3 regions of the Paenibacillus sp. Soil724D2 genome follow, and region 3 is predicted to be linked to each of the others. Evidence: riboswitches for the same ligand, from Rfam matches in the RefSeq annotation. Region 3 holds a riboswitch; each other region holds the start of a gene.
What was found. A riboswitch is a leader RNA that binds a small molecule or an ion and turns the genes downstream of it on or off. The one in region 3 is predicted to bind cobalamin.
Positions count from the first base shown of each region.

Region 1: linked by a shared signal. The riboswitch ahead of ASG85_RS24825 (ABC transporter substrate-binding protein) and the one ahead of ASG85_RS12920 ((2Fe-2S) ferredoxin domain-containing protein) in region 3 are both predicted to bind cobalamin.
Region 2: linked by a shared signal. The riboswitch ahead of cobJ (precorrin-3B C(17)-methyltransferase) and the one ahead of ASG85_RS12920 ((2Fe-2S) ferredoxin domain-containing protein) in region 3 are both predicted to bind cobalamin.

Region 1 is NZ_LMRY01000034.1:136,322-144,229, reverse strand. Features, by position in the region: gene ASG85_RS24845 (Lrp/AsnC family transcriptional regulator) at 1-330, shown strand, start outside; gene ASG85_RS24840 (aminotransferase class I/II-fold pyridoxal phosphate-dependent enzyme) at 346-1,551, shown strand; gene ASG85_RS24835 (aspartyl-phosphate phosphatase Spo0E family protein) at 1,620-1,886, shown strand; gene ASG85_RS24830 (hypothetical protein) at 1,948-2,475, shown strand; cobalamin riboswitch at 2,508-2,661, shown strand; gene ASG85_RS24825 (ABC transporter substrate-binding protein) at 2,813-3,826, shown strand; gene ASG85_RS24820 (FecCD family ABC transporter permease) at 3,828-4,865, shown strand; gene ASG85_RS24815 (ABC transporter ATP-binding protein) at 4,871-5,647, shown strand; gene cobT (nicotinate-nucleotide--dimethylbenzimidazole phosphoribosyltransferase) at 5,671-6,744, shown strand; gene cobU (bifunctional adenosylcobinamide kinase/adenosylcobinamide-phosphate guanylyltransferase) at 6,812-7,372, shown strand; gene cbiB (adenosylcobinamide-phosphate synthase CbiB) at 7,404-7,908, shown strand, end outside.
Region 2 is NZ_LMRY01000058.1:106,246-114,153, reverse strand. Features, by position in the region: gene ASG85_RS33015 (sirohydrochlorin chelatase) at 1-138, opposite strand, end outside; gene cobJ (precorrin-3B C(17)-methyltransferase) at 157-1,851, opposite strand; cobalamin riboswitch at 1,992-2,193, opposite strand; gene ASG85_RS33005 (hypothetical protein) at 2,236-2,466, opposite strand; gene ASG85_RS33000 (guanylate kinase) at 2,630-3,208, shown strand; gene ASG85_RS32995 (hypothetical protein) at 3,275-3,700, opposite strand; gene ASG85_RS32990 (SRPBCC family protein) at 3,779-4,255, opposite strand; gene ASG85_RS32985 (MBL fold metallo-hydrolase) at 4,264-5,343, opposite strand; gene ASG85_RS38430 (YjcZ family sporulation protein) at 5,598-5,693, shown strand; gene ASG85_RS32980 (helix-turn-helix domain-containing protein) at 5,833-6,063, opposite strand; gene spo0A (sporulation transcription factor Spo0A) at 6,103-6,897, opposite strand; gene spoIVB (SpoIVB peptidase) at 7,130-7,908, opposite strand, start outside.
Region 3 is NZ_LMRY01000011.1:88,557-96,464, reverse strand. Features, by position in the region: gene ASG85_RS12940 (energy-coupling factor ABC transporter permease) at 1-468, shown strand, start outside; gene ASG85_RS12935 (energy-coupling factor ABC transporter substrate-binding protein) at 465-749, shown strand; gene cbiQ (cobalt ECF transporter T component CbiQ) at 746-1,555, shown strand; gene ASG85_RS12925 (energy-coupling factor ABC transporter ATP-binding protein) at 1,552-2,388, shown strand; gene ASG85_RS12920 ((2Fe-2S) ferredoxin domain-containing protein) at 2,897-3,265, opposite strand; cobalamin riboswitch at 3,297-3,500, opposite strand; gene ASG85_RS37810 (hypothetical protein) at 3,630-3,767, opposite strand; gene ASG85_RS36945 (DUF4023 family protein) at 3,936-4,049, opposite strand; gene ASG85_RS12915 (hypothetical protein) at 4,096-4,452, opposite strand; gene asnB (asparagine synthase (glutamine-hydrolyzing)) at 4,631-6,475, shown strand; gene ASG85_RS12905 (XTP/dITP diphosphatase) at 6,528-7,175, opposite strand; gene rph (ribonuclease PH) at 7,159-7,908, opposite strand, start outside.

The DNA of each region.
Region 1 (7,908 bases), on a different contig from region 3:
AACTGGAGTAAAGTGGATGACGAAAAGGTTACCGCCCTAATTGAAGTGCAAATTACGCCGGAACGCGGGCACGGGTTTGATGCTATCGCGGAACGGATCTATTTATATCCAGAAGTCAAATCGGTTTATCTTATGTCTGGCGCTTATGATTTACTTGTAGAAATAGAGGGCAGTTCCCTCAAACAAGTCGCTTCTTTCGTGTCCAACAAGCTTTCGCCGATTGATCGTGTACTTTCAACAAAGACGAATTTTATATTAAAAAAATACAAACAAGACGGCATTATATTCGAAGATCAGGAAAATGATCACCGAATGCTCGTTTCGCCGTAAAGAAGAGGGAACGCCATGATCAAGGATGAGATAACGATACAGCAGAATAAGGTAAAATCGATGCAGGACTACCTCGCTCCTGCCGTACGTGAAATGAAGCCTTCAGGTATTCGGAAGTTTTTTGATTTGGTGAGTAACAGCAAGGAAGATATTATTTCGCTTGGTGTAGGGGAACCGGATTTCTCGACGCCTTGGCATGTCCGCGAAGCAGCTGTGCATTCCTTGGAACGCGGTAGAACGAAATACACGCCAAACTCAGGTATACCTGAGCTTCGTGAAGCGATTGCCGATTATCTTCATACGTCCTTTAAAGTGAAATATGAGCCATCGAATGAAGTCCTTGTTACGGTTGGCGGCAGTGAAGCGATTGACTTAGCTCTCCGAGCTTTGATAACGCCGGGCGACGAGATTCTTATACCTGAGCCTTGTTATATTTCGTATTCCCCAATTACGAGCATAAGCGGCGGCGTAGCTGTTGGGATCGAGACCTTCGCAAAGGACCAGTTCAAGCTGACTGAGAAAGCACTTCGCGACGCGATTACGCCACGCTCCAAAATATTAATTCTCTGCTATCCTAGTAATCCAACAGGCGGAATTATGACCTATGAGGATTGGCTTCCGATTGCCAAAGTCATTGAAGAGAACGATCTTATTGTCATTTCCGATGAAATATATGCCGAGCTGACTTATGGTCAGAAGCACGTGAGCTTCGCGGCTATTCCTGGCATGAAAGACCGGACAATTTTGGTTAGCGGGTTCTCCAAAGCTTTTGCCATGACAGGCTGGCGTATGGGATATGCCTGCGGTCACCAGGAGCTGATTTCGGCGATGACCAAAATTCATCAATATACGGTGATGTGCGCACCAGTTATGGGTCAAGTTGCTGCTCACGAGGCGTTGACGAATGGCATGGAAGAGAAAGATCGGATGATCGAGTCCTATAATCAACGCAGACGTTTGATCGTTAAAGGGTTCCGAGATATTGGTCTCGAATGCCATGAGCCGCAAGGCGCTTTCTATGCTTTTCCAAGTATTGTTGCTACAGGATTAACGTCAGAAGAGTTTGCGCAGCGGCTATTATTTGAGTCAAAGGTTGCTGCTGTGCCTGGAGATGTGTTTGGTTTAGGCGGAGAAGGCTTCTTACGTTGTTCCTATGCCTATAGTGTTTCTCAACTAAATGAAGCATTAGAGAGAATTGGGAATTTTATGAGAAAATTGTAATGAATAACGTAAATAAATATGTTCATTATTGATGAAAACTGGTATTCTTGTAGTAAGGAGGGATGAGCATGGCTTTTATGGAATATCAACTATCAACCTATCAAAAACATTTTCAAATTCGAGAACAGGATTTCGGACAAAGTTGGTTAACCAAGCGTGCGAAGAAGCAAAACTCCCTTACCTTATTAGAAGAAGAGATTCATTCTCTGCGACGCAAGTTAGAACAGATGGTTTTTGATGGGAAAGAAATGACATCTGATTCCGTTGTTGAATTGAGCACAATCCTAGACCAAAAAATAAATGAATATATGCATAATGGGAAAAAAAGTCGGTGAAAACCGACTTTTCTCGCGACTATCGATAGATTCAGATAACAAACGGAGGTACGCTCACAACATGAAAGTGAAATGGCTGTTGGTTATGATGGTGGGGCTTATGGTAATGCTTACGGGTTGCGGCGGGCCGAAGCCGGATGTATCTATATTTATTATGGGTTCTAATGGTTTTCCAAGTGAAGCGGGGGACAAGCTGGAGAGTGCTTTGAAATCGAAGGTGGGCGAGGTTCCTACAGTCAAAGTCAATACATCGCCTATATTCTCGTTGGAAAAAATGATTGTGGAACTGGCTGCAGGAGGCAACGGCATCTTCATTCTTGCTGAAGATCAATTCAAATCTTTAAGTAATCAAGCAGGTTTTGTTTCTTTGGATGATACGATCAAACCGGAAGATTATCCAGATGGCGTTATTCAAATAGCTGAAGAGGGCAAGCCAGCTGAAAAGCATCTATATGGTATTCCGCTTGCAGGAAACAAATGGATGAAAGAGCAAGGTTTTGAAGGGAAAGGCTTGGTGGCTTTCATTCCTCAAAATGCTCCGAAGCTGAATGAGTCGAAGCAAGTGCTCAAAGTAATTGCACAAAAGTAACAAGAAGTCTATAATCGACAAATAGATTGATAGTAAAATATGCAGCCATAGGTGCTGGTAAGCTCGTTATGAAGAGGTTGCCACTTAAAAGGGAAGCCGGTTGAAGTCCGGCGCGGTCCCGCCACTGTAATCCAGGCATAGGTTGCCAGGAGAGTCAGGATACCTGCCCATGGTGCCGTTTACGACATCCTTCGAGGAAAAGGATCGCGTTAAATCAGGAAGCAATCGCAGGGTTGCTGATCACCGCGATTTATCGTCCCCTTTGTTCCTTCGAGAACAAAGGGGCTTTTTTGTTAGGGTCAATCGACATAAATTGTTTAGAGAGAGGGTTTACAAGATGAAAAGGAATTCAGTAAAAAAAGCATTTATTCTTACAGTAGCTTTAGTAACAGCAATCAGTCTCGCAGCTTGCGGTAAAAAGGAAACGGAGATCTCTAATCCGTCTAAGCTTGGCGGAGAGGGGACGAAAGCTCCTGCTGCAACGACGACACCAACAACAGCAGCCAAAAAGACGGTCTATCCATTGAAAATAAAGGATGCTACGGGCAAGGAGTTTATATTTGATAAAGCGCCTGAGCGTATTGCATCCGTGTCCCCAGCGGAAACTGAAGCTCTTTTTGCAATTGGGCTAGAGGCTAATATTGTTGGTGTATCTGATTATGATGATTATCCAGAAGCGGCTAAAACAAAACCGAAATTAGGCAGCATAACGAAACCTAACCAAGAAGCGGTGATCGCAGCTAACGCGAATGTTGTATTCACGGGGGTTTCGATGAAACCTGATACGGTAGAAAAGCTGCGTGCTTTAAATATCAACGTGTTTAAAGTGGAGCCCAAAACGGTAGATGATGCCATTGCTGACATACAAACCTTCGGATTGATTACCGATCATCAGGAACAAGCGGAAAAAATTGTCGATAAAATGAAAGCGGACCGTCAAAAGGTTGTTAATGCGGTGAAAGACGTGAAACAAGAGAACAAGAAAAAGGTATACATTGAATTTGCCCCGGGATGGACGGTGGGCAGTGGCGAGTTTATGGATGAATTGATCAAGATTTCTGGCGGTGTTAACGTTGCGGGAGACAAAAGTGGCTGGTATGAAATCAGTGAAGAGAAAATCATTCAACAAAACCCTGGTGTGATTCTGTTCGCCAATGGAGTAGTCGATAGTAAGAGCAAGAAATCACTAGATGAAATTATCCGCACACGAAGCGGTTGGGATGCTATTGATGCCGTGAAGAATAAGCAGGTAGTTGGCCTCGACCAAAACATGCTAAGCCGTCCGGGTCCAAGACTGACCGATGGATTGCTTGAAATGGCGAAAGGCATTTATCCTGAACTGGTGAAATAAAATGAAAAGAAAATTAATGCTATGGGGAGGAGTAGGGGTTATACTCCTTCTTCTTTCTATTGTGGCGAGCTTGTCGCTGGGTACCGCTAATCTACCTGTACTGCAAATCGCCAGTATTCTCGCCAAGCATATCCCTTGGCTGGGAGATCACATCCATGCCAACTGGCCGCAATCGTCGGAACAAATCATCAATAAAGTACGATTTCCCCGTGTTTTACTAGGGATTCTAGTAGGGGCATCCCTCTCAATCGCAGGAGCAGCCTTTCAAGGTGTGCTGCGCAATCCGCTTGCGGATCCTTATGCACTCGGTGTATCCTCGGGGGCTTCTGTAGGAGCTGCGTTTTTAATCTATTTTGGACTGCAAGTGGCGTGGTTTGGGCAATGGTCGATCCCTATTGTTGCCTTCGTAACGGGACTTATTTCTTTATTTCTGGTTCTTAAGCTTGCTCAGATCGAAGGGAAGCTGAAGATGGAGACGCTTATTTTATCTGGCGTGGTCATGCAGGCTTTTCTAGGGGCAATCGTATCCTTCATGGTGTCTATTTCCAATCAAGTCATTAATGAAATTATTTTCTGGCTAATGGGCAGCTTGGCCATGCGAGGCTGGTCATATACATATATCATTGCACCCTATTTAATTATCGGTTTTGTCGTGCTGCTTAGCTATGCAAGGTCGTTAAATTTACTAGCTCTGGGTGAACGTCAGGCGTCACATCTCGGTGTTAATGTAGAGCGTACGAAGCTAATTGTACTTATTGTGGCGACATTCCTTACTGCCGCTGCGGTATCCGTTGCAGGTGTAATCGGCTTTGTCGGGCTCATCGTGCCGCATTTAGTCCGACTAATAGTAGGTCCGGATTATCGGTTGATTATTCCATTGTCCGCAATTGGTGGCGGCATTTATGTCCTCTGGGCAGATACACTTGCCCGTACCCTGCTGAGTCCAACCGAAATTCCGCTTGGAGTCATCACGGCATTTCTGGGTGCGCCATTTTTTGCTTATTTGCTCCACAAGGATAAGAAAACGTTAAGAGGTTGATCAAGATGATTAAAGTGGAGCACCTTTCCCAAAGCTTTCGGGAACAACAAGTGCTGGAGAACATCAGCTTTGAGATCAAGCAGGGTGAATTTTTTGGCATTATTGGGCCAAACGGCAGCGGTAAGTCGACGCTACTCCGTCTAATATCAGGGATTGATCCTGTTAAAAACGGAAGTGTTGACCTCGATGGCCGATTAGTATCTTCTTACTCACGGAAAGAGCTGGCTAGATGGCTTGCTGTCCTCCAGCAGGATGCGCTGCCTCCAGTAGGCTTTACGGTCCGTGAAGTGGTGGAAATGGGCAGATATCCTTTTCAGAATTGGCTTGGCGAGGAGTCGGCTGATGCGGAAGGTTTAATTGATGGAATTGTCCGGAAGCTGCACTTAGAACCGCTGATTGATCGAACAATCGAGCGCCTCAGCGGCGGTGAACGGCAGCGTGTCGCGCTTGCTAAAGTGATGGCGCAGCAGCCACGGCTGCTTATGCTGGATGAACCAACAACGTTCCTGGATATCGGATATCAAGTACAGATGATGGACTACATTAAGGAATGGCAGAGAGAATCCGAGTTGACGGTTGTGGCTGTCCTGCATGACTTGAATTTGGCTGCGCAGTACTGCACGCGATTAATGGTTGTACATAATGGCGAGCTTGCAGCGATAGGAACACCTGATGAAATCATTACCAGCAGATTAATCAGCGAAGTGTATGGAACTGAACCGATTGTCCTGCAGCACCCCGTTAACGATGCGCCGCAAATTTTATTACAGCCAGGAAAATAGTTGAGCTATCGGAGGACACAGTCATGGATAAGTTGCAAGCGATTATAGATAGCATTAAGCCTGTTCATCAAGATGTGGTGAACCAAGCGGATGAGCATTTGAATCAATTGACGAAACCGCAGGGAAGTCTAGGGAAACTGGAAGATATTGCGCGTCAGGTTGCTGGAATTACGGGCGAAGTGATGCCGATTTTTAAGAAAAAAGCGGTCATCGTAATGGCCGGAGATCACGGCGTATGTGAAGAAGGGATTAGTGCATATCCGGCGGAAGTAACGCCTCAAATGGTGCTTAATTTCCTATATGGCGGGGCTGCTGTCAACGTTCTTGCCAGACATGCCGGTGCTGAAGTTGTCTGTGTCGATATGGGGGTTAATGCTGATCTGGAGCATCCTAATCTCATCTCTCGTAAAGTAAGAAAAGGGACACGTAATATGGCGCGTGAAGCGGCATTAACGTTGGATGAGACTGTGCAGGCAATACAAGCTGGTGTGGAAGTTGTAGATGAGTTGGTGGAAAAGGGCTATCGACTCTTTGCTATGGGAGAGATGGGGATTGGCAATACAACGGCCAGCGCAGCGATTCTGTGCGCTTTGACGGGCTTGGATGCCAGCGTTGCTGTTGGCCGAGGAACGGGCATTGATGATGAAAGGTGGCTCCATAAGCAATCGGTTGTGAATAAGGCGCTGGATGTGAATGAGCTTCGTGTAGGTGAGGTGAATAGATCAAGCGCTGAGTATGCGCTCGACGTGTTGATGAAGGTCGGGGGACTAGAGATCGCCGGACTTGTTGGCGTGATTCTGGGCGCAGCGAAGAATCGCTGTCCGGTGGTCGTCGACGGCTTCATCTCGTCGGCAGCTGCACTTGCGGCGAGCCGATTAGCACCGCTAAGCGCGTCCTATATGCTCGCCTCGCACTTATCGCAGGAGCAGGGACATGCGAAGCTGCTCGAAGCGGTTGGCCTCGCAGCAATGCTGCAGATGGATATGCGCCTGGGCGAAGGAACGGGCGCGGTGCTTGCCTTTAACTTGATCGATGCCGCAGGTAAGATCATGAAGGAAATGGCGACATTCGAAAGCGCAGGCGTGTCGCGGGGTTAGCCTCTTGGCGATATGCCGGTAAAAGGCAAGCTTACGCAGTAAGCATTGATAAGGAGGCGAAGGCGCCATGGCAGTTTTGGTTACGGGCGGCGCGCGCAGCGGCAAGAGTTCTTTCGCGGAGAAGCTCGCCATGCATGGCAGCGAACGAGGGGTTTATATTGCGACTTCCCACATCTATGATGAGGAAATGAAGGAGCGGGTTGAGCTGCATCAGCAGATGAGGCTTGCCTCGGGGTATCCATGGGATACCCGGGAGGAGCCTTTCCAGCTGCGGGATCTGCTGCTCCATATGCAGGAGAGCGGAGAGGATGCTGTGGTCTTGGTCGACTGTTTGACACTCTGGCTGTCCAACTGGTTGCTCCATCATGAGGGAGAAGCAGATGCTTCTGTTCGAGTTATGAAACGCATAGATGAGCTCGTAGAAGCAGTGTCCTCCTACCGTGGACACCTCATCTTGGTTACGAATGAAGTAGGCGACGGCATTGTGCCGGAATATCCGCTTGGCCGCAGTTTTCGAGACCTGGCAGGACGAATGAATCAACGCTTAGCTGAGGTATGTGAGCAGGTATTCCTTGTCACGGTTGGCATACCCATGGAGCTAAAAAGCAGAGCCTATCGACTGGAATGAATAAGTCTTAAGGTATAGAACGGTGATCAATATGTGGATATATTCTTGGCAGGAAATCGTTAGTATGACAGCTGCTGCCATTGCGTTGGACTGGCTGATTGGTGATCCGAAGTGGCCGACACACCCGGTTATTCTCATCGGGCGCTTCATTCGCTGGATAGAAAGCAAGTTACACAAAGGAAACGAGACGTCAGTTATATCGTCTGGATGGGTGCGGACGAAGGGTTTCATGCTTACTGTTTCTACTGTATTGCTTAGCTTTTGCGTGATGCTGCTGCTTATTCTTGCTGCTCGCTCGATCCATGAGTGGCTCGGATACTTGGTCTCTACGTGGTTCATTTCCACAACGATAGCTATTAAAGGATTAAAAGATGCTGCTTATCTAGTTTACCATCCGCTGCGTACAGGGAATCTCGCAGATGCTCGCAAGTACACGGGCTACATCGTAGGCCGCGATACGGATAAGCTCGGCGAGGAAGAGCTGACGCGCGCGGTCGTGGAGACCGTGGCGGAGAATATCGTCGACGCGGTCATCG
Region 2 (7,908 bases), on a different contig from region 3:
TGGTTGAACAAATTCCAAGAAACATGTCTCCACAATTTGCTCTTGCATCTTACTCGCAATTTCTGAAACAAAGAGGCGAACTTCCTCATTCCCGCCTTCTTCCCGACTCCCATGACCCACAAATAAAACAGCATTCATCTTTTATTCCTCCTAATTCTAATCGCCGCAAATGGCATTCTCGATGACGAAACCTACCATTTCTTGATGGCGGTAACCTTCAATTTCTTTAACACGCTTGAAATATTTATGAAACCGTTCGTTCGGGTGTCCTTCTTTTTGGTAACGTTCCACGATTCTGCCAACTAATCCAACAAGCTCCTCAGGATCAATTCCTTCTGCAACAGGCTGAGCCGCATGTGCATTTCGACCTACTGTTTTTCCGCCAAGAAATAGATCAAATTTCTCTTTGCGGTAAACAATGCCGATATCTTGCTGAACCGCCCCATAACAAGCCATACCACATCCATTGAACCCAATTTTCAGCTCTTTTGGCACCTCTAGATTACCAATTCGATTATGAATGGCTTCCGCATAAGGAATAGATTCACCTTTTTCCAAATTACAAAAGTCGCATGCTTTAATTTGGGCAACATCACCAATCGGAGATAACAATAATCCAAGCACACTTAGTTCGGAGGTAATCTGCTTAGGGTTATTGGTTTGCACACGAACAATCAATTGATGATGCGGTGAGTACTCAATATCTCCACGATCTCCAACAATCTCGCCTAAAGCACACAGTTGGGCTGCTGTTAACTTTTTATTCGCAATACCTGGGCTTACGGCAAACTCAAAGATCGATTGGGTCGCAGTCAGCTTATTGTCAAATTCAAAAGGCACCACTTCAGTCCCTTTGGATACTAGCTGCAAGGCTTCCATTGCAAGTTGTAAGGAGTTGCTAGGTGACAAATTCGGCGATGATTTCAGCAGGGACGGTTCTTTACTTTCAGTAACCTCATCATCCATGAGTTCATCATCTTCATCGAAGTCCTCCATGGATTCATCCCAATCCTGCTCATCCAATTGTTCCAAAGCCCACGGCTCCGCCTCGGATTTCAACCTTTGATGTGGTTTAAGCGGCTGTGTTTCAGCCCCTAATGTGTATTTCCGCTGATAACCGCGTGGTGTAATCATGAGACCTTCATACAGTTTAGTTGCAGAATTACCAATAATAATGGTTGTTAACATACCAATATCGTGATTCAGCATATCGGCAAGCGTCGTCACAACAACATGCTCGCGATCTCGATAAGCACTTTTGACAATCCCAACAGGTGTTAAAGGAGAACGATGCTTTAGGAGTATGCGCTGAGTCTCAACGATTTGTCTAGTCCGTCTACCGCTTCGCGGATTATAGAGGGCAATAACGAAATCCGCCATCCCCGCTGCCTCGACCCGCTTCGCGATCAGCTCCCAGGGCGTAAGATGATCACTTAAGCTTATAGTGCATGAATCATGCATAATTGGAGCACCTAGCAGAGATCCAGCCGAATGAACAGCTGAAATGCCAGGAATCACTTCCACTTGGACGCCATCCTCACGGGTCCAGCCTTGTTCCATCAATACCTCATAGACAAGACCGGCCATCCCATACACGCCGGCGTCTCCACTGGAAATAACGGCAACTTTCTTACCCTGCTTGGCTTGCCGCACAGCCTCTTGCGCACGACTCACTTCTTCTGTCATACCTGTTCGAACTACTTGCTGTTCAGTTAACAGACCTGCGATAAGATCCACATAGGTGTTATATCCGATGATAACTTCACTTTCCTGAATCGCTTCCCGTGCACGCTTCGTAATATGTTCAAAACTCCCCGGCCCAAAGCCGATAATGAGCAGTTTTCCTGACAATTTGTATCACCCTTTCCCATAATTACACAAACAAAAAAAGCATCCCTAACATAAGTCATGTTAGAAATGCTTGGTAAATTACTACAGTTAATAAAACCAGAAGTAACCGCTCTCTAACACTCCCTAATTCCTCGTAGGGTTATTGTGTTGTTGAATTAGGCAGGTCTCCTGACTTAATCATCCCCTTGCACCTTCCCAGGTTGTTACCCAGTGGCATGTTGCAAGGAGTTACCGTAATAACGGCGATTTTTACAGTGGCGGGTCCGTGCCGGTATTTCACCGGTCTTCCCTTTTAACCATAAATCCGAAAGGATATATGGCACCTAATTCCATTGATATGCAATTACGATCATCCTACCATCTATCGATAGGGTTGTCACGTATTTATTCATAGATGGCCCGGTAGAGTCCTTCCATCAAACTCTGGTAACTGCTTGGATCATAGGTCATTTCGGCAAAAGAAACTTGAATGACCTTGTTGATCGTTTTAACGATAAAAAAACTATCCTCTCCACGCTCCGGGTCAATATAGGTATAACACTCTAAGTGACTGCTTCCGGTTTTTTGACGTAAAAATTCCGTTGCTTCCGCACTCAAATTCGCATATTTAGGCATTGTTAGATTCCTTTCCATTTAAACGACGTGATGCTATCTATTATAGCGTATTTTAACCCTTTGATTCCTATCAAACGAGAAAGTATTTCTTTAATTTTCAGAATTTTCGTACTATAATGAATCTATCAAGATATCGCTTTCATTATATGAAGGAGGAATTGATATGAGCAGTCATGAAACGAATGGATTGGTGTTTGTATTTACTGGCACAAGCGGTTCCGGTCGTAAAACAATTGCCCATCACATTGCCAAAGAACTTGGTTTCTCATCTGTCGTCTCCTACACAACTCGAACACCTAGACCCAAAGAAGTCAACGGGAAAGATTATAATTTCATCTCACGCAAAGTTTTCATCGATTGTGACATTGCAGGTGAATTTTTTCAAACTGCTGAAATTGATGGGAATTTCTATGGGATTAAGAAAGCGGACATCGATGAAGCGCTTCGCAAAGACGGACTTATCTATGTCATTGTGAATCGTTATGCAGCTAACCGTTTCAAGTATACATTTGGAGAAAGAGCAATCCGCTTGTTCATCTATGTCAACAAACAAACGATCATGGAACGCATGCTTGCTCGAAACACGCCAACGGACGTCATAGACCACTACATGAACCACTACATAGAGGAAGTCTCCTACCGCAAAGATTGTGAGCATGTTTTTGAGAATATGAATTTACAAGAAACGATCGACAAAGTAAAGGCAACCATGCTCGCTCACATGCCAACTACAACTAGTTAAATGTGCTAATAACGCCAAGAGACCCGGTGATCGACATCACCGAGTCTCTTTTTTACGATCCTACATTCATTTTAATGGGGCTTTTTTCCTCTTCAAGGCCACAAATCCACCTAACAGTGAAACCGGTACGATGACGACAAAACCAATCAACTCATACCATAATGGAATGCTATGATTCGTTAACATAGAATCAAATCCGATTGCAGCGCCGATGACGCCAATAATGGCTGCATTGAAGTATTCGGCACGCTTCGCAACCTTAGCGGCGATGTATCCGCCAAGAAACGACCAGAACAAACCAACTACCAAAAGCAAGAGTAATAGGCCTACATTCGAATATATAACACTTACATCTTGCTCATCCACCGGGCGATTAGCAAAATATATACCGCCAATTAACGTAGTCGATATCAAAGTCCCTAAGTTATCGACCGCTATACCAAGCAGCACACCCAGAAAATGGAATTTTCGTTCACTTTTTTGTTCAACCATAGATTCTTCTTCTCTCCTGATCACTTCGACCTACCAGCCTTATCCATAATAACATGTGGGAGTCTTACTATCCAGTTCTTACCTAACAGACCTTGTAGACTGGGCTATCTCTTCAGCAATTTTCTTCACATAGTTATTGCGCATTTTAAGAAATTGAGTCATATACTTTGCTAGAAACAAGTGATCAACAATCTTCCCCAATCCTCCAAAAGGCGATGTGTAATCGAACGTGTCTACCATCAATGTACCTTGATCTACAGTAACAAATTCATGTGTATGATGAAATCGCTTGAATGCCCCTTTTACCATTTCATCTACAAAATAATTCGGCTTCTCCATCTCAGTAATCTGGGCAGTCAACTGCTGCTTAATACCTAAATGATAAGCTTCCCAAGTCACTGTTTCTCCATGCTCAATCAATCCCTGAGTCCTGCCTGCTATTGCTCGTTCCTTCGTATGGGAGGTCGATTTCGCATGGATATCTATACTCCTTGCCAAATCAAAACAAACCTCGATAGGTGCATGAATAAGTAACTCCTGTCGTATAGTTGGCATTGATTCCTCTACTCCCACCAAGCTTCTATCGGGTAATCCGCGGCGTTCACGGTAACAGTTTGACCTATTTTTGGTGTGACAATTGACACTTTGTTAACATGCGCTGCCCTTGTGGCACGTTCTACCGGATCTGTCCAATCATGCAAGGCCAGCGTGAATGCCCCCCAATGTATCGGTATCATCAGCTTCCCTTTCACATCCATATGGGCTTGAACCGTTTCTTCTGGCATCATATGAATATCAGACCAGCGATCATCGTATTGACCGCACTCCATCAAAGTAAGATCGAACGGACCATATTTAAGTCCAATTTCTTTGAAATGAGAGGAATACCCACTATCACCGCTGAAGAAAATGCTGGACTGCTTTCCTTTGATCACCCACGAGCACCATAGGGTAGCACCGCGATCCGTCATGCTTCTCCCCGAAAAGTGTATAGCTGGCGTACAGGCTAACGTTAAACCTTCAAACGTTAACTCATCCCACCAATCATACTCTTCGATCTTCTCTGGCTGGACACCCCATCTGATCAGATGACCACTAACCCCAAGCGGGACTAAAAACTTGTTCACTTTATGCTTAATTTTCATGATCGTTCCATAATCCAAATGATCATAATGGTCATGTGACAAAATGACGGCATCAATCACAGGCAGCTGCTCAATTTCAAAAGGCAATCCACCGCTATATCTTCCCTTCCCTAACCATGGAAACGGAGAAGGAGCTTTCCCGAACATGGGATCTAATAAGAGGGCTTTCCCATCGATCGTTAGTAAGGAAGCCGAATGACCAAACCAGGTCACTTTTGTTTCCAGATCCTTGGTCAAATCGGGGGCTCCCATAACTAATTGCGTATTGGGACGTCGATTAGGACTGCTTTTAGCAAAATCGAGCAAGATCCCCACTGTATTCTTGAAGCCCATATTCATCATGGTAGGAACTGGATTTTCGAATTTCCCATTCAAATATTGAGAGGATCGAGAGAAAGCCAGAGTCTTCTCCTTCGATGGTTTCCGTCCAAAAACAGGGTAAACATTCATAAATAGAACAATAACGCACACAATTCCCACTACGATACTCGTCAATATAAATAACAACTTCTATGCCGCCTCCAAGCTTAAACTTATTGGAATAGTCTTTTAATTTCTAATGAAAATAATCGACTAGATGTATTAACGTAAATCCGCATCGTGAGGTTCCAAGAATTGATTAACAACCTCCAATCGGATTTTTTTCAAGAGTAGGGACAATAGCACAATCATTCGATTCGCCCAAACTTTCCTCAAAAATAGTCATAAGCTATCTTGAAACACAAACCAATATCAGTTGGAGGTTGATTCGGATGAGTTGTGGAACTGGCGTAGGTTATACTTCTCCAGCAGCAATCTTGGTACTGTTTATTTTGCTGGTTATCATCACTAGCGCATTTGTTTGGTAATTAGAAATCAATATAGAAGGGCTACCTATACTCATAGGTAGTCTTTTTAACATTCCCTTCTTCATTTTAAGTCTAAAATAAACTAAAAAGAACGCTCTGGATAAGAGCGCCCGCTTTTTGATATATAGGATTACAGCCATCAATTCAAAATATTAGACTCGATCGTAACCAATTCATACAAATCATTCACATCACACCCTAGGGTGTCAGTGATAGATATAGCAGACTTAAGCGGCATGATTCTTTTGTTTTCAACAAAGTCGGTAATCCGCTCTGGCTTGTAGAACAATGTTCGAGCCAGTTCACCGATAGTCATGTTGGACTCAAGTAATCGCTCACTAAGTAGGCAGCGACCGAGCTCATATTTCATTCTGATGCCCTCCGAAACATTACAAAGATTCTAACCCTCTCAAGAAACCTTATGCTCGATACGAAGCTTATCGGCAACCATCGCGATGAATTCACTATTCGTCGGCTTTGATTTCGAGATATTAATCGTATAGCCAAAAATAAAGCTAATGCTGTCAATGTTGCCGCGCGTCCAAGCGACTTCAATCGCGTGTCGGATAGCCCGTTCAACGCGGCTAGGCGTAGTCTTGTACTTCTCAGCAATAGCTGGGTACAAAGTTTTGGTGATCGCGCCAAGGATTTCGATATTGTTATAAACCATAGTAATCGCTTCGCGAAGATATTGATATCCTTTAATATGCGCAGGAACGCCGATTTCATGTATGATGCTAGTGATATTAGCATCTAAGTTTTTACCTTTAGGCATATGTACAATATTTGCACGCGACGTTGAAGTTGTTGCAGATGCTTGATTGTTGCCAACAAGCTGGCGAATACGATTCGTTAACGTTTCCATATCAAAAGGCTTAAGAATGTAGTAAGAGGCTCCAAGTTGCACAGCTTTTTGAGTGATATTTTCTTGCCCAAAAGCGGTTAGCATGATGATTTTCGGTTGTGTGGGAAGATTCATCTCACGCATTTTTTCAAGTACACCCAGGCCATCCAAGTGAGGCATAATAATATCTAAAATGAGTACATCCGGCAATTCACGTTGTTGTTCAAGAAAACGAAGAACTTCGTTACCGTTGTACGCCACTCCTACAATTTCCATATCCTCTTGCTCACCAATGAACTCTGATAATAAATGGGTAAACTCACGATTATCATCTGCCAGTAACACCTGAATTTTTTGCAACTTAAAATCCTCCTTTAGCTACTCATACAAGTTGGTAATTCTCTCTTAAGTAAAGGTATTCGACACCCCAACTTAAATTCCTTCTGTCGAATATTATTTTTCTTTTCTTTTATTTCACTTTCTTATATAATAATATATTTATCTTCTATTTCCAACATTTTTCGACAAATTCACATAAAGCCGCGTTTTCCTTGTAGAATGAGGTTAAAATAAAATAAAGAATCAAAGGCTTTTAGCTCGCCTTTGATTCTTTGTACGAAGCTCCTGATGAAGGTCTAAGGATTATACCCGAGTCCTGAAGCATCCATTCTATGAAACAACCGTAGCCACTTGTAGGATCATTCACGAATACGTGTGTGACGGCTCCAATTAACTTGCCATTCTGGATAATTGGGCTGCCGCTCATCCCTTGAACAATACCGCCTGTTTTATCTAACAACCGTGGATCAGTGATTTTAATCACCATACCTTTTGTTCCTGGAATTTCTTGTTTGGATACATGGACAACTTGAATGTCAAATTTCTCAACCTTCTGTCCTTCCACGACCGTATAAATTTGAGCAGGCCCTTCTTTCACTTCTTCAGCAAAAGCAACAGGTATGGCTTCTTTATCCAAGCTGTGGTCAGGAGCAGCATACATTTTTCCAAAAATACCGAATGCCGTGTTCCTTTCGATATTACCAATAACTTTACTATCTTTGTACAAGGTAGCATGTTTCTCACCGGGATCTCCATTGTGACTTTTAGAAATAGAGGTTACATTTGAGTACACAATATCGCCGTCACCAACGATGATTGGCGTTTGGGTATCCATATCCGTGATAACATGTCCCAGTGCCCCGTACACGCCTTGATCTGGTGCGTAGAAGGTTAGAGTACCAACACCCGCAGCTGAATCTCGAATGTACAGGCCCAAGCGATACGACTTATCTACGACGTCATAGACAGGCTGCAGCTTCACAATAATCTCTTCATTGTTACGAAGGATTTTTAGCTCCAACGGTGTTTTGC
Region 3 (7,908 bases):
ACAGGTACAGGTTTAGGAGCCGTAATGTTCGGACCGCTCCCTATGAGCGTCCTAGGATCGATTGTTTTGTTATTTCAAGCGGTTTTACTTGCTCATGGAGGACTTACGACACTCGGGGCAAATGCTTTCTCCATGGCCCTCTCCGGTCCAGTAGTTGGTTACTTCATATATAAGTCCATGATGAAAACAACAGGCAAACAAAAATGGTCGATATTTTTGGCAGCTGCTCTTGCCGACTTATCCACATACATTGTTACTTCTGTCCAATTAGCTCTTGCATTCCCAGCTGAACAAGGTGGATTTATAGCATCCTTTTTGAAATTCGGCGGTATTTTTGCCATTACACAAATTCCTCTTGCTATTAGTGAAGGTATTTTAACCGTATTAATATGGAATTGGTTACAATCTTACAGCCCAAAAGAGCTATCCATTCTACAACATAAAATGAAAGGAGCTTCTGAGCTATGAAAACTCGTACTGTGAATACCTTGATGTTAATTGCCGTTGTATTATTGGCAGTCTTACCCCTTATTTTCGCAAAAGGCGAATTTGGTGGATCTGATGATGCCGCTGAACAATTAATCCAAAGTATTGAGCCTTCCTATACGCCATGGTTCTCTTCATTATTTGAGCTCCCAGCTGAGACGGAAAGTATGCTGTTCGCCTTACAAGCTGCCATCGGGGCTGGCTTCATCGGGTATGCCTTTGGCTATTTCAAAGGGAAAACGTCTAAGTCCAAAAACCAATGATGAAATTAATCGACTCGCTCTCCTATAAAAATGCCTTACGCCCCCTATCACCGATGTGGAAGTGCGGTTTTGCAGTTACCATGCTGTTGTTTTCTTATCTAACGCATCCAGCGGTCCAGGTAATTATAGCGATTTGGATGGCCGTATGGACGGTAGTCTATGCTCGTATTCCAATCAAATATTATGTAACTATCATCGGTGCTGCATGCCTATTTTTTGTAGGTAGTGTACCCGCAATAGTGGTAGAGGTCCGTCCTTTGCAAGAAGCCTTGCCTGATATCCATGAGGTGGCGGCCTTTACATTCATGGACTGGAAGTTGTCCGTTTCTTCAACAGCTCTTTTGCTAATTGGCAAATTATTCGTTCGTATCATAGCAAGTCTAAGTTGCGTGTCCTTTATTATGTTCAGCACTCCTTTTTCCGAAATGCTGCAAGTTTTACAAAAAGTTCGTGTTCCCAAGCTAGTTCTGGAAATTATGCTTATTATGTATCGGTTTCTGTTCATCCTATTTGAAATTGCCAATAACATGTATGTGGCTCAGCAATCTAGAGGCGGTCAGACTGGTTTCCAAAATAGACTAAAGGATACAGCCATTATTATTGTTCAAATGTTTATTAAAACGATGCAGCGGTATAAATCATTGTCAAATGGCCTTGTCTCCCGAGGTTTTACGGATGACATTCACATGGCCCCCTACCGAGCTAACCCTGTACCTTTTCGATATAAATTGGAAAGTTATGTAGGACTCACGCTCTTACTGCTGCTCGAAATTTGGCTGCGTTGGAATTGGAGGAGTATCCGATGAGCACGATTCTAGAAACCTTAGAAGTTAGTTTTAGCTATCCCGCTTCTCAGAACATGGCTTTAAACAAATTAAAGCTCCGCATCCCCGAGGGAAAAAAAACAGCTATTTGCGGTCATAACGGTTCTGGCAAATCAACATTATTTCTTCAAGCTATTGGCATTCATTCACCTTCATCAGGCCAAGTTGTATGGAAGAACGAAGCTTTAACTTATACCCGCAAAGAACTCAAGCAATTACGTCAAGACGTTGGACTTGTCTTTCAAGATCCGGAACAGCAGCTCATTCTGAATACTCCTTATGAGGATGTCACCTACGGTCTGCGGAATGCTGCCATTCCTGAGCCTGAGATTAACCGCCGAGCAGAAGCTATATTAAGAACGATGGGGCTCGAGCACTTAGCAAACACACCTATTCACCACTTGAGCCTCGGCCAAAAGAAACGTGTAGCCTTAGCCGGTGTGCTTGTGCTTGAACCTAAGCTGCTACTTCTGGATGAACCAACGGCCTATCTGGATCGCATATCGGAACAACAGCTTGTCGAGGAACTTGACCGTATACATAATCGCGGCATCACGTTAGTCATGGCTACCCATGACATGAACCTTGCCTACTCATGGGCTGATTGGATTCTCGTGATGGATCAAGGACAGTGCGTCATGGAAGGCACGCCAGATGATATATTCAAAGATAGCAAGGCTATTATTGGTCTTGGTCTTGATAGGCCCATGCTGCTAGATCTGTGGGAAGCATTGCCCGAAGCTAGTCGTCAGGGAATCTCGGCACCTAAGAATGTGAGTGATTTTAAGACATTATTACAAAAGGTCTATTTATAACTATCATTAACGAATATAAATAGAGTTAAGAAGAGGCTGTCCCAACTGTGATTAGAGGGATAGCTTCTTTTTGTATACATGCATGCAGCTCGCCGAGCCGATAGAGTCTGAGAAGTCGAAAATCGACTTCTCAGTAGGCCGTCCTGCGCCTCCGCACTGAATAAGCGAGGAAAACGCGCTTATCCTGGAGCACCCGAACGAATAAGCGCGAAAAACGCGCTTTCTGTGAGAGCTCGCCGAGCCGACAGAGTCTGAGAAGTCGAAAATCAACTTCCCGGTAGGCTATCCTGCGCGTCAGCGCTGAATAAGCAAGGAAATGTGCTTATTCTGGAGCACCCGAATAGGTAAGGGGTAGGCTTTGCTTTCCCCTTACCTAAAACATATTAATTCTGACCAAAAAGGACCTCCACCTATTGGCGGAAGTCCTTATGGATACGAACTAAAAGGTAGATATCCCAAAAGGTTATAAACCTTTTGGGATAAGCCCCTTTAAACTTTCATTATCCGGTTATTTATTTTGAACGCGACTAATGCCCTTATTTCCTTTTCCGGTTGGCACAAAGTGTTCCTCAAAGCTATAAATCATATGTTCTTGGAGTGGTTTACCCTCTAGTAAATGCTCTCGAACAAGCCTTCTCCCAGTCTCTGGTGTCATTTCCTTGTACCAAATCCCTTGCGGATACACCGTAACAACACCTGCATCCTGACAGCGGCCATTACATCTAGTCCGAGTGGTATGTATAAGATGCTCCGCTCCGTGCTTCGAAATTTCATCTCGGATGGCTAGCGTTGTTTCGTCTCCTGAATTTTTCAGGCAAGATCCCCCGTTACAGATAAGTACATGATGTTGGACTGTTGAAAGATCCCACGTACTCATAAGAACACCTCCCTATCTCCCGTAGGTATATAACTGTGCTGCTGAAATAGGCAGGTCTCCTGGCTTCAGGATCTTCATCAAACGTCAGCCTTCCCAATCGGTCGATCAGTGGCATAGAGACGTTGACTCCTCTGTTACAGTGGCGGGACCGCGTCGGCTTCTAACCGATCTTCCCTTTTAAGCTTACTCTGCGCTTGGAAAGCGGATTGTAAGCACCTATTTCGTATATGAAATTGTTCGAGCTTATTCAAATCTTTTAAACTCAATCATCATACCTCATAAGTCTATCTATGTACAAGGAAAAAGCCCCAACCAAATGGTAGGGACTTCATCGAAGCTGTATTTACGATTTCAATTCACTCGTTTAAACGGAAGGACGATTCGGTTGGTGATGACCAGGCTCTGTTGAGTCCAGATTGGACTGTATGCGAGAAGATTGCTTCGAATGATCGATTGTGCTCTGTATCCTCTGATCCATACTTTTACTTTTCTTTTTGCTCATGATGGGAATCCTCCTATGAGTTGAAATAATGATCACTTGATTAGTATGGTGAGATACAACCTCAAATATGCTGTATAAAATACCCATAAAGGACGAAGGCAAATGGATAATAAAAGCAAAAGCCTGTAAGGAAATCTCCCTACAGGCTCTTGATGGTGCCATTAGACTTTAGTGCTTCTTGTGCGGCAAATTACTGCCTGGCTGACCGTCACCTTGGGTCCTGAAATTCTTCGCGGCTTTCCTCTGCTTGTCGTGCAGCTTGCTAATGAAATGACTATCCATGAGCATTCGCCTCCTGAAGAAAGAATGGCACTACCTCTTTAGAATGTCACACAAGCTCTAAATTTAAACGCATGGCAAGATTAAGAATCGCGCCTCTTGCTTCTGCATCTGTTTTGACTTTTTCGTACAATTCCTCAAAATTAGTGCGGTTTTGAATAAATTCCGGCTCTGTTTTAATAGCTGTTTGTGTCCAATTAATCAAAACATTCTCCGCTTGGGTAAGTTCGTTGTAAGCACGATGCAAGCCGACACGCTCAATAATTTCTTCCATTTCTGCTTGCCCTACTTCTTTACCTTCTTCTTTTAATTCCGTAATTCGTTTATCCGCTTGGTTACTGATTTGCAAAAAATGTTCTCTTGAAGCCAGATAATCAATTTGTGCTTTAGAGTGTTTCTTTTTCATTGTCATCACCTTTGTCCTTTAGTAAGTAAGAATTGGGTTTATTGTATCAGGCCTGTCAACAAAACACAAAATCCGTCCGGTTGACTGCGCCCATCCACTTCTGGACAGACATTATCTACCTTCCGTTTGCATACCTTTTATCATCATGCTCTCTTTATAAAGAAAGGAAGGAACGTCTATGTGCGGAATAACGGGTTGGATAGATTGGCGGAAAGACTTGACCGGGTACCCGTCCATTCTAGAAAATATGACGGAAACGCTCCATTTGCGTGGACCTGATGCTTCTGGTACATGGATTTCACAGCATTGTGCCCTCGGCCATCGACGTCTTAGTGTAATGGATCCGGAAAACGGCGCTCAGCCCATGGTACGGAAACAAGGAGACTACACGTATACGATCGTATATAATGGCGAACTCTATAACGCCCCTGAACTCAAAAAGGAGCTCGAACTTCGTGGACATCATTTCCGCACGACCTGTGATACAGAGGTGCTGCTCGTTGCCTTTATTGAGTGGGGGAGAGCTTGTGTAGATCGACTGAATGGCATTTTCGCTTTCGCGGCCTGGAATGATCAAGAACAATCCCTTTATTTAGTCAGAGATCGGCTTGGCGTAAAGCCGCTTTTTTATTCTCATCAAAATAGTGTGCTTCTATTCGGCTCTGAGCCGAAAGCCATACTCGCGCACCCCGACTTTCAAGCAGAGGTTGGTGCTGAAGGCTTGGCCGAAATTTTCGCAGTAGGTCCAGCTCGCACACCTGGTCATGGCATTTATCGCAACATGTCAGAGCTTAAACCAGGACAATGCGCAGTATTTGACCGCAATGGCTTATCCATCCGTACGTACTGGAAGCTCGAAAGCCACCAGCATTCGGACGATATTGCTGCTACGGCATTGCAAGTTCAACAACTGCTTAGAGACACATCCCAACGTCAACTTGTGTCTGATGTACCCATTTGTACCCTTCTATCTGGTGGACTGGATTCTAGTGCACTTACTGCACTTGCCTCTGCTCATTACAAAGAAAGCGGGCAAGGCGCTCTGCATACCTTTTCCGTTGATTACAAAGATAATGACAAGCATTTTAAAGCCAACATATTTCAGCCAAATTCAGATGCACCTTGGATTAAACGGATGACAGAGCATCTAGGAACCGAGCATCACTATATTGAATTCGACACACCCGAGCTTGTTGAATCTCTGAAAACAGCAGTATTTGCCCGTGATACACCAGGCATGGCTGATGTTGATGGGTCTCTTTATTTATTTTGCCGTGAGATCAAAAAAGAAGCGACGGTTGCCATTTCCGGCGAAGCAGCTGACGAAATATTCGGTGGATACCCTTGGTTCCACAACGAAGAAGCTTTGGCAGCAAATACGTTCCCTTGGTCTTTAAAACTTAACAATCGCGTCGACCTGCTGGCTCCAGATCTTGTGGATTGGATCAAACCAGTCGAGTATGTCAATAATCGATACCAGCAAGCGCTCAGCGAAGTGCCGCGGTTAGCTGGGGAAACGCAGCAGCAAAACCGTATGCGAGAAATGTCTTACTTAAACATTACCCGGTTCATGCCGACACTTCTAGATCGAAAAGACCGTATGAGTATGGCCGTCGGACTTGAAGTCCGCGTCCCTTTCTGTGATCACCGTCTTGTTGAGTATGTCTGGAATATTCCCTGGGAAATCAAAACATCGGGTGATCGGGAGAAAGGCATTTTGCGTAAAGCGCTCAAAGGTGTTCTTCCTGAGGATGTACTAACTCGCAAGAAAAGTCCGTATCCCAAAACACACAATCCTAACTACTTAGCAGCTGTGAGAAAATGGGTTCTGGAAATTCTGGATGACCCCAGCTCACCCTTACTTCCCTTCATTGATGTTAAGAAAATCCGCGCACTTGCCAGCTCAGAGACGAATGATTTCGATCTCCCATGGTTTGGTCAATTGATGACAGGTCCTCAACTATTCGCCTATTTGGCACAAGTAGATACTTGGTTACGTTCCTATAAAATATCCATCCGATAAATGAAAAACCTGCTACCCACCTATAAAGTGGAAGCAGGTTTTCTTCATGAAATTACCCGTTCTGATCAGGGAGTCTATCCAAGAACATGCGCAAAGCTTTGGCTCGATGGCTTATCTCATTCTTCTCTTCCACCGTTAATTCAGCCATTGTTCTCCCAAGAGCAGGGATATAAAACAACGGATCATAGCCGAAGCCGCTTTCGCCACGTTCTTCCCCAATGATGTAACCGCGGCAAGAGTCCTCCGCTTCAATCACTTCATTCGCTACAGGATCGATGAGTGTAAGCGCACAAACATAGGATGCCTCGCTAAGAAGCTTTGGGTGCTCTGCACCATCAGGCAATCCTTCTACCGAGTCTGCCTCGCGTAATGCTTGCAGCAACTTAGCATTATTGTCCGCATCCGTAGCATCCTCTCCAGCATACCTGGCAGAATAAACACCCGGTTCGCCATTCAAAGCCGCTACACACAAACCTGAATCATCGGCAAGAACCGGCACATGGAGATGTGCCGAAATAATCTGCGCTTTTATCCGTGCATTTTCTGCAAACGTCGCTCCGCTCTCCACGATTTCCGGAAGATCCGTATAGTCCGTTAAGCTGCGAACTTTATAGCCTTTTGCTCCAAAAAGCTTCGCAAACTCTTTGACTTTGCCCTCGTTACGCGTCGCAATAACGACGAAATTACTTTGTAGCAGCATGATGTACACCTCGAATGCGATCAGCGATCGGGCCTAATACTTTAGATTGCTCTTCAATCATCGTATGGATGCCTGTTTCAGCAAGAGCGAGCAATTCATCCAGTTCCTTACGGGAAAAAGGAGCATCCTCGCCTGTTCCTTGGATTTCTACGAATTGACCCTGCCCCGTCATCACGACGTTCATATCTACTTTAGCATGTGAATCTTCTTCATAATTCAGATCCAGCCGCGGTGTTTGGCCGATAACACCAACACTCACAGAAGCAAGAAAGTCGTTAATCGGGAATTTGGCTAATTTTTTGTCTGTCGCCAACTTGTCCATGGCAAATGCCATAGCAACAAAAGCACCGGTAATTGACGTTGTACGAGTTCCGCCATCCGCTTGAATAACATCGCAATCCAGAGTTATGGATCTTTCGCCTAATGCTTCCAAATTCACCACGGAACGAAGCGCACGGCCGATAAGACGCTGAATCTCCATCGTACGTCCACCCAGCTTACCTTTGGCAGCTTCACGCTGATTTCTAACCTGCGTAGCCCGAGGCAGCATCGAATATTCGGCTGTTACCCAACCTTTCCCTTGACCTTTCATAAAAGGAGGTACGCGTTCTTCAATCGTCGCTGTACAAATCACTTTGGTATCCCCGACCTCAATAAGCACCGAGCCTTCCGCGTGTTTTATATAATGAGGGGTTATTTTCATAGGTCGCAGTTCTTGATTCGTTCTTCCGCC